2 linked regions of the Parashewanella spongiae genome follow. The protein of the gene in region 1 interacts with the protein of each later gene in a pairwise test. Links are inferred from orthologs where the notes say so. Each region holds a gene or a part of one and is shown on either strand. Other genes may lie near its edges.

Region 1 (8,497 bases):
GAGTCTAAAGATCCGCAACAAATCATTGCCGGTAACGAAAAAGTTATTCGCCCTCGCCTAGCAGATGCTGAGTTCTTCTTTAATACCGATAAGAAAAAATCATTAGAAGAGCGTTTACCAAGTCTTGAATCTGTCGTATTCCAAAAGCAATTGGGCACTTTAAAAGATCGGGTAAATCGTATCAGTGATATGGCAGCTTATATTGCAGAGAGCCTGAAAGCGGATGCCAAAAATGCTGCTCGTGCAGGTTTGCTATCAAAAGCAGACTTAATGACTGAAATGGTCATGGAATTTACTGACACCCAAGGCACTATGGGCATGCATTATGCTCGCCTTGATGGTGAAACTGAAGCAGTAGCGGTAGCCATTGCAGAGCAATATTTACCTAAATTCTCTGGTGATCGAGTACCAGAATCTCATGTATCTTGTGCCGTAGCCTTGGCTGAAAAGTTCGATACTCTAGTGGGTATTTTTGGTATTGGCCAAGCACCAAAAGGCGCGGCGGATCCATTCGCACTTCGCCGTGCTGCCATTGGTATTTTGCGCACTATTGTTGAAAACAAACTGCCATTAGATTTAGTGGATTTAATAGCAAAAGCGCAATCATTACATGGCGACAGTGTAAGTAACGAAAACACGGCTGATGATGTACTGCAATTCTTAATGGCTCGCTTCCGCAGTTGGTACCAAGATAAAGGCGTTTCGGTAGATACTATTTTAGCCGTTTTAGCACGTACACCAACCCGTCCTGCAGATTTTGATGACCGTATAGCGGCCGTAACTGAATTTAGAAACCGTGAAGAAGCCGCCACACTTGCAGCCGCCAACAAACGTGTTTCTAACATTCTGGCTAAAGTTGAAACTATAGTCAGCAATGAAGTAAACCATGAGTTACTTCACGAGAACGCTGAAAAAGCTTTGGCAGAGCAATTAGTGGCACTTGAGCCGAAATTGGCTCCGTTGTTTACAGCAGGAAACTACGCGGAAGCTCTAAACTTACTTGCGGGTTTACGTAATACGGTGGATCAATTCTTTGAAGATGTCATGGTAATGGCAGATGATGAGGCGCTTAAGCATAATCGTTTAGCGCTATTAACTCGTCTTCGCGAGCAGTTCTTACACGTTGCTGATATTTCACTGCTGCAATAATTCCCAAAGTAAACAGAGTGTTACAAAAATTAATACCGAGGGTGGTTAAGTTTTCTTAACTGCCCTTTTTATTTTTCTACTCGGGTTAAAAAGGGATCCCTTTATGCTCCCATAAACAACAAAGTGCAATCTCAGGTGTCACCAAAAAACCACTGTGCAGAGTTAGCTCTTTACAAAGAGCACCAATTTTTGCACTTTCTTGATGTTCATCTTCAACCTCGCTATGGGTATAGTATTCCACCCAAAAATCGCCTTCACCAAAATCGATAATACTACATTGTTGTTCAGCAACTTCACTATTAACAATGGTTAAGTTTGGCACTCCACGATTAATTTGCTCCGTCTGTACAGACCAAAGTGCCATTGACTGTGGTAACAACTGACTCCCTAAAAATTCAAGGGAACTGGATTTACTTTCTCCAAACGAAAGCCTTTGCCAATGCTCCATTTTTTGCTCATTAGTCAGTTGCGTGTTTTTTCTATCAATATCAACAGTGTCACCATTCATCAGCTCAAGATGATAATTCCATCGCGAAATATCTCCCTTGAATTGTTTGTGAATATTCAAGCTACCTTCTGCATTCACCCCAGCTTTAACTTGATTCATTAGACTTGCTGCATCATCACTTTCTATAGCAACTTCCAGACTGATATTCAGCGAAGTGATACATAATCTTATTGTGTTCGGTTTTTGACTGGGCTGTATGATAAATTGAGATTGACAATGCTCATAGGATAAAGAGCGCAATGATAAAAAGCTTTTGATTTTTTCGCTTGAATCTTTACTGTGAAATATTTTAGTACACAATGATTTTGCAACAGAAACATTCGATTGAGTAACAAAATCAAGTAATGCATCCCATAACCTTTCTATGGAAGAAGACTGTTTATTTGCTTGCAACTGTTGGATTTGATCTCGATTGATCTGACGATTTCTAATTCCACCAAAGATCATTAATTCAGACATCAGGGGATACGCGGCTTTATTGGGTAAATTATGAGCTAATTTTATTCCCATTAAATAGAAACAACAAATAATACGACTGGTGAAAAGATTAATTATTAATCATTTTAATTTTTGATTGATTTAGGCATTAAAAAAGGAAGCCTTGGCTTCCTTTTTAATCAAATAAACTCTTAGGGATGTCGCAGTTCAAATAATACCAATTTAAATTTCAACGCTTAATTTGTCATACCTGCGAACGCAGGTATCCAGCGACTTGTGCCCAAATTAACCAAAGACTCTGGACTCCTGCGTTCGCAGGAGTGACGATAAAATTGGTATACATTCTTCCGCCACGTCCCTTAGGGAGCTAGCGCACCAATATTTGTCATACCAGCGAAAGCTGGTATCCAGTGGTTTTTATAGAAAAAAGCAAAGGCACTAGACTACCGTCATACAAAACTGTCGTTACTTCGTTTCCAGCCTGCGCTGGAGTGACGAGAACTCATCGGTATACTTTCTTCCGCAACTTTCCTTACTAGGGTCTATTGATCTTTCAGGATTAAATTTTGTGCTATTTGAGCATTTATCTGTTCAAGGCGTGAGCAGTGATGCTTAGCCATCTAAGTGAGCTGGTCACAACACAGAACAGTGAATGCTCAAAAGCATCGAAAAAAGAGAGAGCGTAAATTGGTCGCTCTTTCTAAATCAAAGGTGCTGCGTTATCGTTTTCTTATTTGGAAACGAAGTAACGACAGTTTTGTATGTCGATAATAACCAAACCTCACAAACTCTGCCTTGCATAAAATAACCAATTTATCGCTGCAAAAACAATCACGAAAGATCAACAGACCCTAGCAATTAAACATCTAAGTTAGCAACGTTTAGTGCATTTGATTCAATAAAGTCACGACGAGGTTCAACTTGATCCCCCATCAGTGTCGTAAACAACTGATCGGCTCCAACAGCATCTTCAATGGTTACTTGTAACATACGACGCTGATCAGGATCCATGGTAGTCTCCCATAATTGTTCGGGATTCATTTCACCCAACCCTTTATAACGCTGGATATAAAGACCACGTTTTGCTTCATTAACAATCCAGTTTAGTGCGTCGATGAAATTATCTACTTCTTTAACACGCTCACCACGTTGCACAAAACCGCCGTCTTCAATAAGACCGTTTATTTCAGCCCCAAGATCGGCAATGGCTTGGTAATCGTTGGATAAGAAGAAGTCGTTATTGAAAAGATAAACCGTATCAATACCGTGCTTACGAACATTAATACTTGGCAGGTACACTTTACGTTCATTATCAAGCACTGTACTGGCCGTATAAATGACCCCACCACTTTCAATATCCGTTAAGTTTTCCACGATTCCATTACACCACTGAGTCATGCTGGCTTCATCTGCCATCATTTGAGCATCAACTTTTGGTTGATACAGCATGCGATCAGTAATATTTTCAGGATAACGTTGATTTAAACGAGCAATAATAGCTTCAACTTCACGATATTGATTTACTAATTTTTCAAGTGGTGCACCTGAAATTCCCGGCACGCCTTTACTTGGGTATAAACTCGTACCATCTAATGCCAACATGGTTAGGTATTCAGTCATCGCAGGCTCATCTTTGAGGTACTGCTCTTGTTTACCTTTTTTCACTTTAAATAATGGTGGTTGGGCAATATAAACAAAACCACGTTCAATGAGTTCTGGCATTTGACGGAAGAAGAAAGTCAAAAGCAAAGTACGGATATGAGAACCATCCACGTCCGCATCGGTCATAATGATGATGTTATGGTAGCGTGTTTTATCAGGATCGTATTCGTCACGGCCAATACCACAACCTAATGCGGTGATAAGTGTCGCCACTTCCTGAGAAGACAGCATTTTATCAAAGCGGGCTTTTTCTACGTTAAGGATTTTACCTTTCAACGGCAAAATAGCTTGGTTTTTACGATTTCGGCCTTGTTTCGCACTTCCGCCAGCCGAGTCCCCTTCCACGATGTAAATTTCAGATAGACCAGGATCTTTTTCCTGACAATCGGCTAATTTACCCGGCAAGCCACCTAAATCTAATGCCCCTTTACGACGAGTCATTTCACGAGCTTTGCGAGCCGCTTCACGAGCACGAGCCGCATCAATGATTTTGCTGACAATTAATTTAGCGTCAGCTGGGTTTTCTAATAAATAATCATTCAGTTTTTCACCCATGGTTTGTTCTACAGCGCTTTTTACTTCACTTGAAACCAATTTATCTTTGGTTTGTGAACTGAATTTTGGATCCGGTACTTTCACCGAAATTACCGCTGTTAACCCCTCACGAGCATCATCACCGCTGGCGTTAGTTTTGCCTTTTTTGTTGAAGCCTTCACGCTCCATATAACTATTCAAATTACGTGTTAATGCACTACGGAAACCCGCTAAGTGAGTACCACCATCACGCTGAGGAATGTTATTGGTGAAACAAAAAATATTTTCTTGGTAACCATCATTCCACTGCATGGCTACTTCAACGGTAATGCCATCTTCACGCTCTTGCATGAAATGAAATACATCTTTGTTTACTGTGGTTTTATTACGATTAAGGTAATCAACAAAAGCACTAATACCGCCATCATACTTAAAGTATTCTTCTTTATTCTCACGCTCATCGCATAAAAGGATACCTACGCCAGAATTCAAGAACGATAATTCACGAACACGCTTGGCTAAAATATCAAAGTGGAAAAGTAGATTAGAGAATGTCTCTCCACTGGGCCAAAAACGAATTTCTGTACCGGTTTTATCCGTATCACCGATAGTAGCAATTGGCGCCTGAGGCTCACCCATCTTATAAAACTGCTCATAGACTTGACCATCACGACGGATAGTCAGCTGAAGCTTTTCAGATAAGGCATTAACCACTGAAACACCAACGCCATGTAAGCCACCAGATACTTTGTAAGAGTTATCATCAAACTTACCACCGGCATGTAAAACCGTCATGATGACTTCAGCCGCTGAAACGCCCTCTTCTGGGTGAATTGCAACTGGAATACCACGACCATCATCTTTAACAGAAACACTGCCGTCGCTGTGAATGGTGATTGTGATGTCATTACAATGGCCTGCTAAAGCTTCATCGATAGAGTTATCGACCACTTCGAACACCATGTGATGCAAGCCGGTGCCATCATCGGTATCGCCAATATACATCCCTGGTCTTTTACGTACTGCATCAAGGCCTTTTAGTACCTTGATACTCGAAGAATCGTAACTATTCTCTGACATATTACTCTCTCAAAGGTTGTTCAATTACCGTAACATTTCCCTGTTCCACATGAAACATCCTGTCAGGGGGGCAATGTAACGAATCAACTATCGCAGCAGGATCAATCGCGGTAACAAAAAGTTGTGCACCGGTGTCTGCTAACTGTTTCAATAATAACTGTCTGTGGCCAGCGTCTAACTCTGACGGTAAATCATCCACCAGATAAACACTGTGCTTATTAATTTGTTGCTTTAGCAATTTACCTTGAGCTATTCGCAATGCACAAACCAGTAATTTTAATTGACCACGAGATAATGCATCCTGAACAGGCATGCTACCAACCCGTAATCGTAAATCAGCTTTATGGGCACCACTACCAGTGTGACCACTGGCAATATCGCGAGCATACTGACTTTGTAACTGCTCTGAATACGTGGTTTTACTGTCCCAGCCTCGGGTGAAACTCACTTTCACTTCAACTTGAGGTAAAAACTTCTCAATTATACCTGTTAATAGCTCATTTAACGAGTGAACATACTGATTTCTAATTTCAGTCACTTGTTCAGTATAACGAATTAAATCTCGGTCCCAATACTCTATTTCTTGATAACTGGATTCACGCTTAAGCAGCTGATTTCGCTGCTTTAATATTCGCCTAACATTACTCCACGCTAAATAAAATTGTGGATCAGTATGAAACGCGCCCCAATCGATAAATTGACGTCTTGCTTTTGGGCCTTCAAAAAGCAGAGCAAAGCTTTCGGGGGTGATAACTTGAATAGGTAATGTTTCGGCTAAGGTGGACAAACGCTGTAATTTATTTCCATCTAAACGGACTTCAATATCACCATTGCGATGTCGCCTTAATCCTAATTTAGCCTGACCTTTATCTAAATTGAGTTGAGCAAAAAGTGTAAGTTGATCGCTGTCGCTCTTGATCACCCGCTGAGACAAATGACTTCGAAATGAACGTCCCATCCCTAAGAAATATATTGCCTCAAGTAAACTGGTTTTTCCGCTTCCATTTAAGCCATAGATCAAATTCAGCCCACCGCTTAATTGCAACTGGGCTGAATCAATATTTCTAAAAGAAGTAATTTGTAGTTGAGCTAAACTCATTTAATACTCAATGCAGACATCCACAGCATTACAGGCGCATTGGCATAACCACATACATAGAATCTTCTGCTTCGTGATTTTCAATTAATGCACTGGAATTATTATCAATTAAAGTGATACGAACATCATCAGCACTGATATGATTCAACACGTCTAATAAATAGCTCACGTTAAACCCTATCTCTAAGGTTTGGTTATCATACTCAACATCAATAATTTCTTCCGCTTCTTCTTGCTCTGGATTGTTCGCGGTAATTTTCAGTAAATTATTTTCAAGCTGGATCCGCACCCCGCGAAACTTTTCATTGGATAAAATAGACGCTCGCAGTAAAGCTTGTTTCAACTGATTACGGCTGGCTATAACAATTTTGTCACCGCCTTTAGGCAGTACACGCTCATATTCAGGGAAACGTCCATCTACCAGCTTACTGGTCAATTGAGCAGTATCTGTTGCAATTCGAATCGCATTCTCACCAATAGATATCGTCACCTGTTGAGCATCTTGATCTAGCAAACGCACCATTTCAACCACACCTTTGCGAGGTACGATAACTTGTTTTTCTGGTAAAGAAGCTTCAACTGTACGATGACTTAGGGCTAAACGGTGTCCATCGGTCGCAACAGCTCGCAGTACGCTGCCATCGGTTTCAAGCAATAGGCCATTGAGATAATAACGTACGTCTTGGTTAGCCATTGAGAACTGCGTCGAGTCAATGACTGAGCGCAATGTACTTTGTGCCAATGAAAAATTAATATCAGCTGTAAAAGAATCAATGTTTGGGTATTCATCTGCTGGCAAAGTCGCTAAGCTAAAACGACTACGACCTGAACGTAGCAGCCATTTATTATCTTGTTGTTCAACATACAGTTCACTTTGATCAGGCAAAGACTTCACAATATCCAACAACTTTTTGGCTGGCACAGTAGTTTTGTCTTCTTGTACTTCACCATTTACACTTGCTTCACCAACCAATTCAACTTCTAAATCTGTACCTGTTAACTTCAGTGAGTTACCACTTACTTCGACCAGAAGATTGGCTAATATAGGTGAATTATTTCTTTTTTCTACTGCTCCACACACTAATTGCAAAGGTTTTAATAGGGCATCCCTATCAATAGAAAATTTCATAATGTCCAATTCCCTGATTATTAAGAAGACAACGTTCTAATTAAATTAGCATAATCTTCTTTAATGTCATGATTTTCTTCGCGCAACTGCGCGATTTTTCTACAAGCATGCAAAACAGTAGTATGATCTCGCCCGCCAAAGGCATCCCCTATTTCGGGTAAACTCTGGTTAGTAAGTTCTTTAGCGAGCGCCATGGCGACCTGTCTAGGCCTTGCTACGCTGCGAGAGCGACGCTTAGATAACATATCTGCCATTTTAATTTTGTAGTATTCAGCGACTGTTTTTTGAATATTATCTACAGTTACTAATTTTTCTTGCAGAGCCAATAAATCACGTAATGCTTCACGCACAAAGTCAATAGTAATTGGGCGACCAGTGAAATTAGCATTAGCCATCACTCGGTTCAACGCCCCTTCTAATTCACGAACGTTTGAACGCAAACGTTTGGCGATAAAAAACGCCACTTCATGAGGCAGACTGATGTTACTCTCTTCCGCTTTTCGCATTAAAATCGCAACACGGGTTTCTAATTCTGGTGGTTCAATCGCAACTGTAAGTCCCCAACCAAAACGTGATTTAAGTCTTTCTTCTACGCCATCTATCTCTTTTGGATAACGATCTGAAGTTAAAATGATCTGATGGTTACCTTCCAATAATGCATTAAAGGTATGGAAAAACTCTTCTTGCGAGCGATCTTTATTGGCAAAAAATTGAATGTCATCGATAAATAATGCATCAACACTTCGATAATAGCGCTTAAATTCTTCAATGGCGTTATTTTGTAAGGCCTTAACCATGTCCTGAACAAAACGCTCAGAGTGCATATAGATGACTTTCGCGTCTGGATTATTTTTAATGATCCCATTACCGACCGCATGCAATAAGTGGGTTTTACCTA
Region 2 (4,668 bases), 2.9 Mb from region 1 along the record:
AAAGAAATGAACAATACCAATACCATGTCCATAGATGCCATTTGTGACTCATTATCTATTTCAAAGGCAACTTTTTATCGATATTTATCATTGTAATTCTAGCGATATAAAAAGTTGGGACTTATCGCAGCTATGTGGTCACTCCCCAATTAAATGCTCAACTCAGAGCTATGTATGCGCAAAAAGTACAAACGAAATTGGTGAAAACATAGTTATTACCGACATGCAAAGCTATAGTTATTACATTGCTACGTTGAGATAATTTTGTGAAGTGTTCTTTATAAACCAAAGTGTACGCATACAAGCTCCCGAAGGGCAAGGCTAAAGGTTTCCATTACTGCGTAGCACGTTCTTGAATTATCCCGACTAAAGCACGAAGTGCGTTGAAAGCCAGCTTTGTATGGCGTCCGTAGGGAATATTGTACTTCGAACATGCGCCCTGTACTTAAAACCTTTATCTCTTGATAAGTGAGAGATTAATTACTGTAATTGGTATTAGACTCTTCAAATTCGACCATAAACTTCGTTAGTGCCTGAACACCTTTTACTGGCATGGCGTTATAGATACTTGCTCTCATACCGCCTACAAGACGATGACCTTTCAAGGCGACTAATCCTTTATTTTTAGCCTGCTCTATAAACTCTGTTTCGAGTGTTCCCTTAGTGAGTTTAAACGTAACGTTCATCCAAGATCGGTTCTCTATCGCTACGTCATTAACGTACAGATTAGAGTTGTCGATACAATCATATAAAAGCTCAGCTTTTTTATAATTGTTCTCTTCAATTTGAGCCACACCACCGTTTTGTTTTAACCATTTAAACACTTCAGCAGCGAGGTACCATGCAAATGTGGGAGGTGTGTTATACATGGAGCCTGATTCTACTTGCATCTGATAATTAAAAATTGATGCTTGAGGCAATTTAGGAAGCTTGAGCATATCATTACGTATAATCACAATCGACAACCCTGATGGTCCAATGTTTTTTTGAGCACCAGCATAGATAACCGCATAACGACTGACATCGATTTGTCTGGACAATATATTCGACGACATATCAGCAACAATCGGCCAAGGTGAAGATATATCATCAAAAATTTCGATACCATCAACAGTTTCATTAGGGCAGAAATGTAAATACCTATATTCATCATTCATATTGTTAAAGTCTGGAATCGATATTGATTTTACTACTGGCTCAACTTCATTCTTCGTGACATCAATTGTATCAACGCCTTTTGGACCAACTAACCTAATTGCTTCTTCAGCCGCCGCTTGTGACCACTGCCCAGAAGTTAAATATAACGCTTTGCCATTACTGCCAAGAAAATTATTCACAACAGCAGCAAATTGTGCTCGTCCACCACCATGCATAAATAAAACGTGATAGTTATCCGGAATAGACATTAATTCACGTAAGTCTTGATCAGCTTGCTTTGCCAGTTTCTTAAATTCCGAACTTCTATGGCTAACTTCCATTACTGAAGTGCCTAAACCATCCCAGTTCAGTAGCTCTTTTTGAGCTTTCTTCATGACCTGAGCAGGTAGCATGGCAGGTCCTGCACAAAAGTTATAAACGTCTGTCACTGTAGAACTCCCAAAATAAGGTAAAAAAAGAGCGCCATTAGGCGCTCAATATTAATAGCAAAATTTATTCGTCACCAGTAGCTTCAGTTGATGCTTCATCAGAAACAGCTTGATCATCTGAAAAAGCACTCTGCTCATCTGTAATTTCAGAGCCTTGATTTTCTTCAAATTCGTCATCAGCACACTGAATCTCATCAATTCTTTGTAAACCGACAACACTCTCGCCTTCAGCAGTTCGAATAATAGTGACACCCTGAGTGTTACGTCCGATTGTAGAAACACCTGTTGCAGGTGTGCGTACAAGCGTACCTTTATCACTGATCAGCATGATTTCATCATTTTCACCAACTTGAACAGCACCAACAACTTCACCATTCCGTTCGCTGACTTTAATAGAAACCACACCTTTCGTTGCACGACTCTTAGCTGGGTACTCACTTAACTCTGTTCGCTTACCATAACCATTTGCTGTAACCGTTAAAATTGCACCATCTTCTTTTGGAACAATAAGAGAAACAACTTTTTGGCCATCTTCTAGTCTAATACCACGAACGCCAGTTGCCGTTCTTCCCATCGGGCGAAGAGAAAGAACTTCTTCACCGGTTTCTGGATCAATTTTAACTGCGCCGGTTGCAGCGTCACGAGCTTTCTCACCGAAGCGTACAACTTTACCTTCATTAGAGAACAACATGATCTCGTCATCACCATTTGTGATATCGACACCAATCAATTGATCTTCATCTTTTAAGTTAACCGCAATAATGCCGTTTGCTCTAGGATTACTGTATGCTTTTAACGGTGTTTTCTTAACCGTACCGTGCGATGTTGCCATGATAATGAATTTATCATCCGAATATTCACGTACAGGCAGAATCGCGGTAATACGTTCACCCTCTGAAAGTGGCAACAAGTTAACGATTGGGCGACCACGAGCTGTGCGGCTTGCTAGTGGTAATTGATATACTTTTAACCAATACATCTTACCAAAATCAGAGAAACACAAAATCGTATCATGAGTATTTGCAACCAGCAATTTTTCTACAAAGTCTTCATCTTTGACTTTCGTAGCGGCTTTGCCTTTACCGCCTCGACGCTGTGCTTGATAATCACTCAATACTTGATACTTGGCATAACCAAGGTGAGACAAAGTCACAACCACATCTTCTTCAGTGATCAAGTCTTCTAGACTCATATCAATTTCATTAGCATTAATTTCAGTTCGGCGCTCATCACCGAAATCAGTCATCACTAATTCAAGTTCTTCTTTAATCACTTCCATTAAGCGCGCAGGACTATTAAGAATGTGAAGCAATGCGGCAATAACTTCTAATAACTCTTCGTATTCACTCAAGATCTTTTCGTGTTCAAGACCCGTCAAGCGATGTAAACGAAGTTCCAGAATGGCTTGTGCTTGTTGTTCTGTTAAATAGTACTTATCGCCACGAATACCATATTCTGGATCTAACCACTCTGGGCGAGCCGCATCATCACCTGCTTTTTCAAGCATTCCTTTTACATTACCTAATGACCAACCTTCAGCAATTAGTTTTACTTTTGCTTCGGCAGGTGTCGGTGACGCTTTAATTAAAGCAATAATTGGATCGATGTTGGCAAGTGCGATAGCGAGTGATTCAAGGATATGAGCACGTTCGCGTGCTTTACGTAACTCATAAACTGTACGGCGGGTAACCACTTCACGACGATGAAGAACAAAGCATTCAAGCATTTCTTTAAGGTTGAAAAGTTTAGGTTGACCATTAGTCAACGCAACCATATTTATACCGAAAGAGCTTTGCATTTGGGTTTGAGCATATAAGTTGTTTAAAACAACCTCGCCTACTTCACCACGCTTAATTTCAATAACGATTCGCATGCCTTCTTTATCAGACTCATCACGAAGCGCACTGATGCCTTCTATCTTTTTCTCTTTAACAAGGTCAGCAATTTTCTCGATCAAACGAGCTTTATTCACTTGATACGGGATCTCAGTAACAATAATGCTTTCTTTATTATTTTTGTCCGTTTCAATAGTCGCTCTAGCTCGCATAACGGCACGACCACGACCCGTCTTGTACGCATCAATAATTCCTTTACGACCATTAATGAATGCAGCCGTTGGGAAATCAGGAGCCGGAATGTACTCCATTAACTCATCAATAGTGATTTCTGGATTATTAATTAAAGCTAAACAACCTTGAACAACTTCACTTAAATTATGAGGAGGAATATTGGTTGCCATACCAACCGCGATACCTGACGAACCATTAACAAGTAATGTAGGTATTTTCGTTGGCAATACAGCAGGAATAAATTCAGTGCCATCGTAGTTTGGTACAAAGTCTACTGTTTCTTTGTCAAGATCGGCCAATAATTGATGAGCTAACTTTTCCATTCGGATTTCGGTATAACGCATTGCAGCTGCTGCGTCTCCATCTACCGAACCAAAGTTACCTTGACCATCAACTAGCGTATAACGCATTGAGAAAGGCTGAGCCATACGTACGATTGTGTCATAAACCGCAGAATCACCATGAGGGTGATACTTACCTATCACGTCACCGACAATACGAGCAGACTTTTTATAAGGCTTATTAAAGTCATTCTTTAACTCGTTCATTGCAAAAAGAACACGACGATGTACAGGCTTTAAGCCATCACGTACATCAGGCAGTGCTCTGCCCACGATAACGCTCATTGCGTAATCCAGGTATGAATTTTTCAATTCATCCTCAATATTTATCGGTGAAATTGATGATGCCAGATCAGTCATAAACCGCTCGCTCTCCTGATGGTTTGCTGACGACACAAAATCCGTGTCATTGTCGAGCTGAAAAAACGTAATTTAACATTCTAACACAGTTATTTAATGCCGCCAGACCTAACAATCGATCTATCTGTTATTGTCTAATACATTTATTAATATAATCACAGAAAACCGAGAGTTAGCTGCAAAACACAGTATGTTTAAATGCTTGATATTTGTTCAATGAATAGTTAATTAATCCCCAAAATAAACATTTGAATTCAAAATCTTTGATTTTAGTTGCTCTTATGTTTATTTCGTTACCCATTAACAGTAATT

What was found.
Region 2: the proteins of gyrB (region 1) and gyrA interact in binary tests that used the Escherichia coli proteins (3 or more experiments, as listed by UniProt). The link is inferred for Parashewanella spongiae from one-to-one orthologs.

Annotation. Positions count from the first base shown.
Region 1 is NZ_CP037952.1:506-9,002, reverse strand. The notes cover bases 2,663-5,723. They hold gyrB (DNA topoisomerase (ATP-hydrolyzing) subunit B), read right to left. Parts: upstream 5,372-5,723; coding sequence 2,954-5,371; downstream 2,663-2,953. Other genes in these bases: recF (DNA replication/repair protein RecF), read right to left, coding at 5,373-5,723. Outside these bases: glyS (glycine--tRNA ligase subunit beta), read left to right, coding at 1-1,149; E2I05_RS00025 (hypothetical protein), read right to left, coding at 1,235-2,167; more of recF, read right to left, coding at 5,724-6,470; dnaN (DNA polymerase III subunit beta), read right to left, coding at 6,499-7,599; chromosomal replication initiator protein DnaA, read right to left, coding at 7,620-8,497. UniProt on the Escherichia coli protein: DNA gyrase negatively supercoils closed circular double-stranded DNA in an ATP-dependent manner to maintain chromosomes in an underwound state.
Region 2 is NZ_CP037952.1:2,948,533-2,953,200, forward strand. What follows is about bases 1,451-4,658. They hold gyrA (DNA gyrase subunit A), read right to left. Parts: upstream 4,357-4,658; coding sequence 1,651-4,356; downstream 1,451-1,650. Other genes in these bases: serC (3-phosphoserine/phosphohydroxythreonine transaminase), read right to left, coding at 1,451-1,586. In the rest of the region: E2I05_RS23020 (helix-turn-helix domain-containing protein), read left to right, coding at 7-96; more of serC, read right to left, coding at 477-1,450. UniProt on the Escherichia coli protein: A type II topoisomerase that negatively supercoils closed circular double-stranded (ds) DNA in an ATP-dependent manner to maintain chromosomes in an underwound state.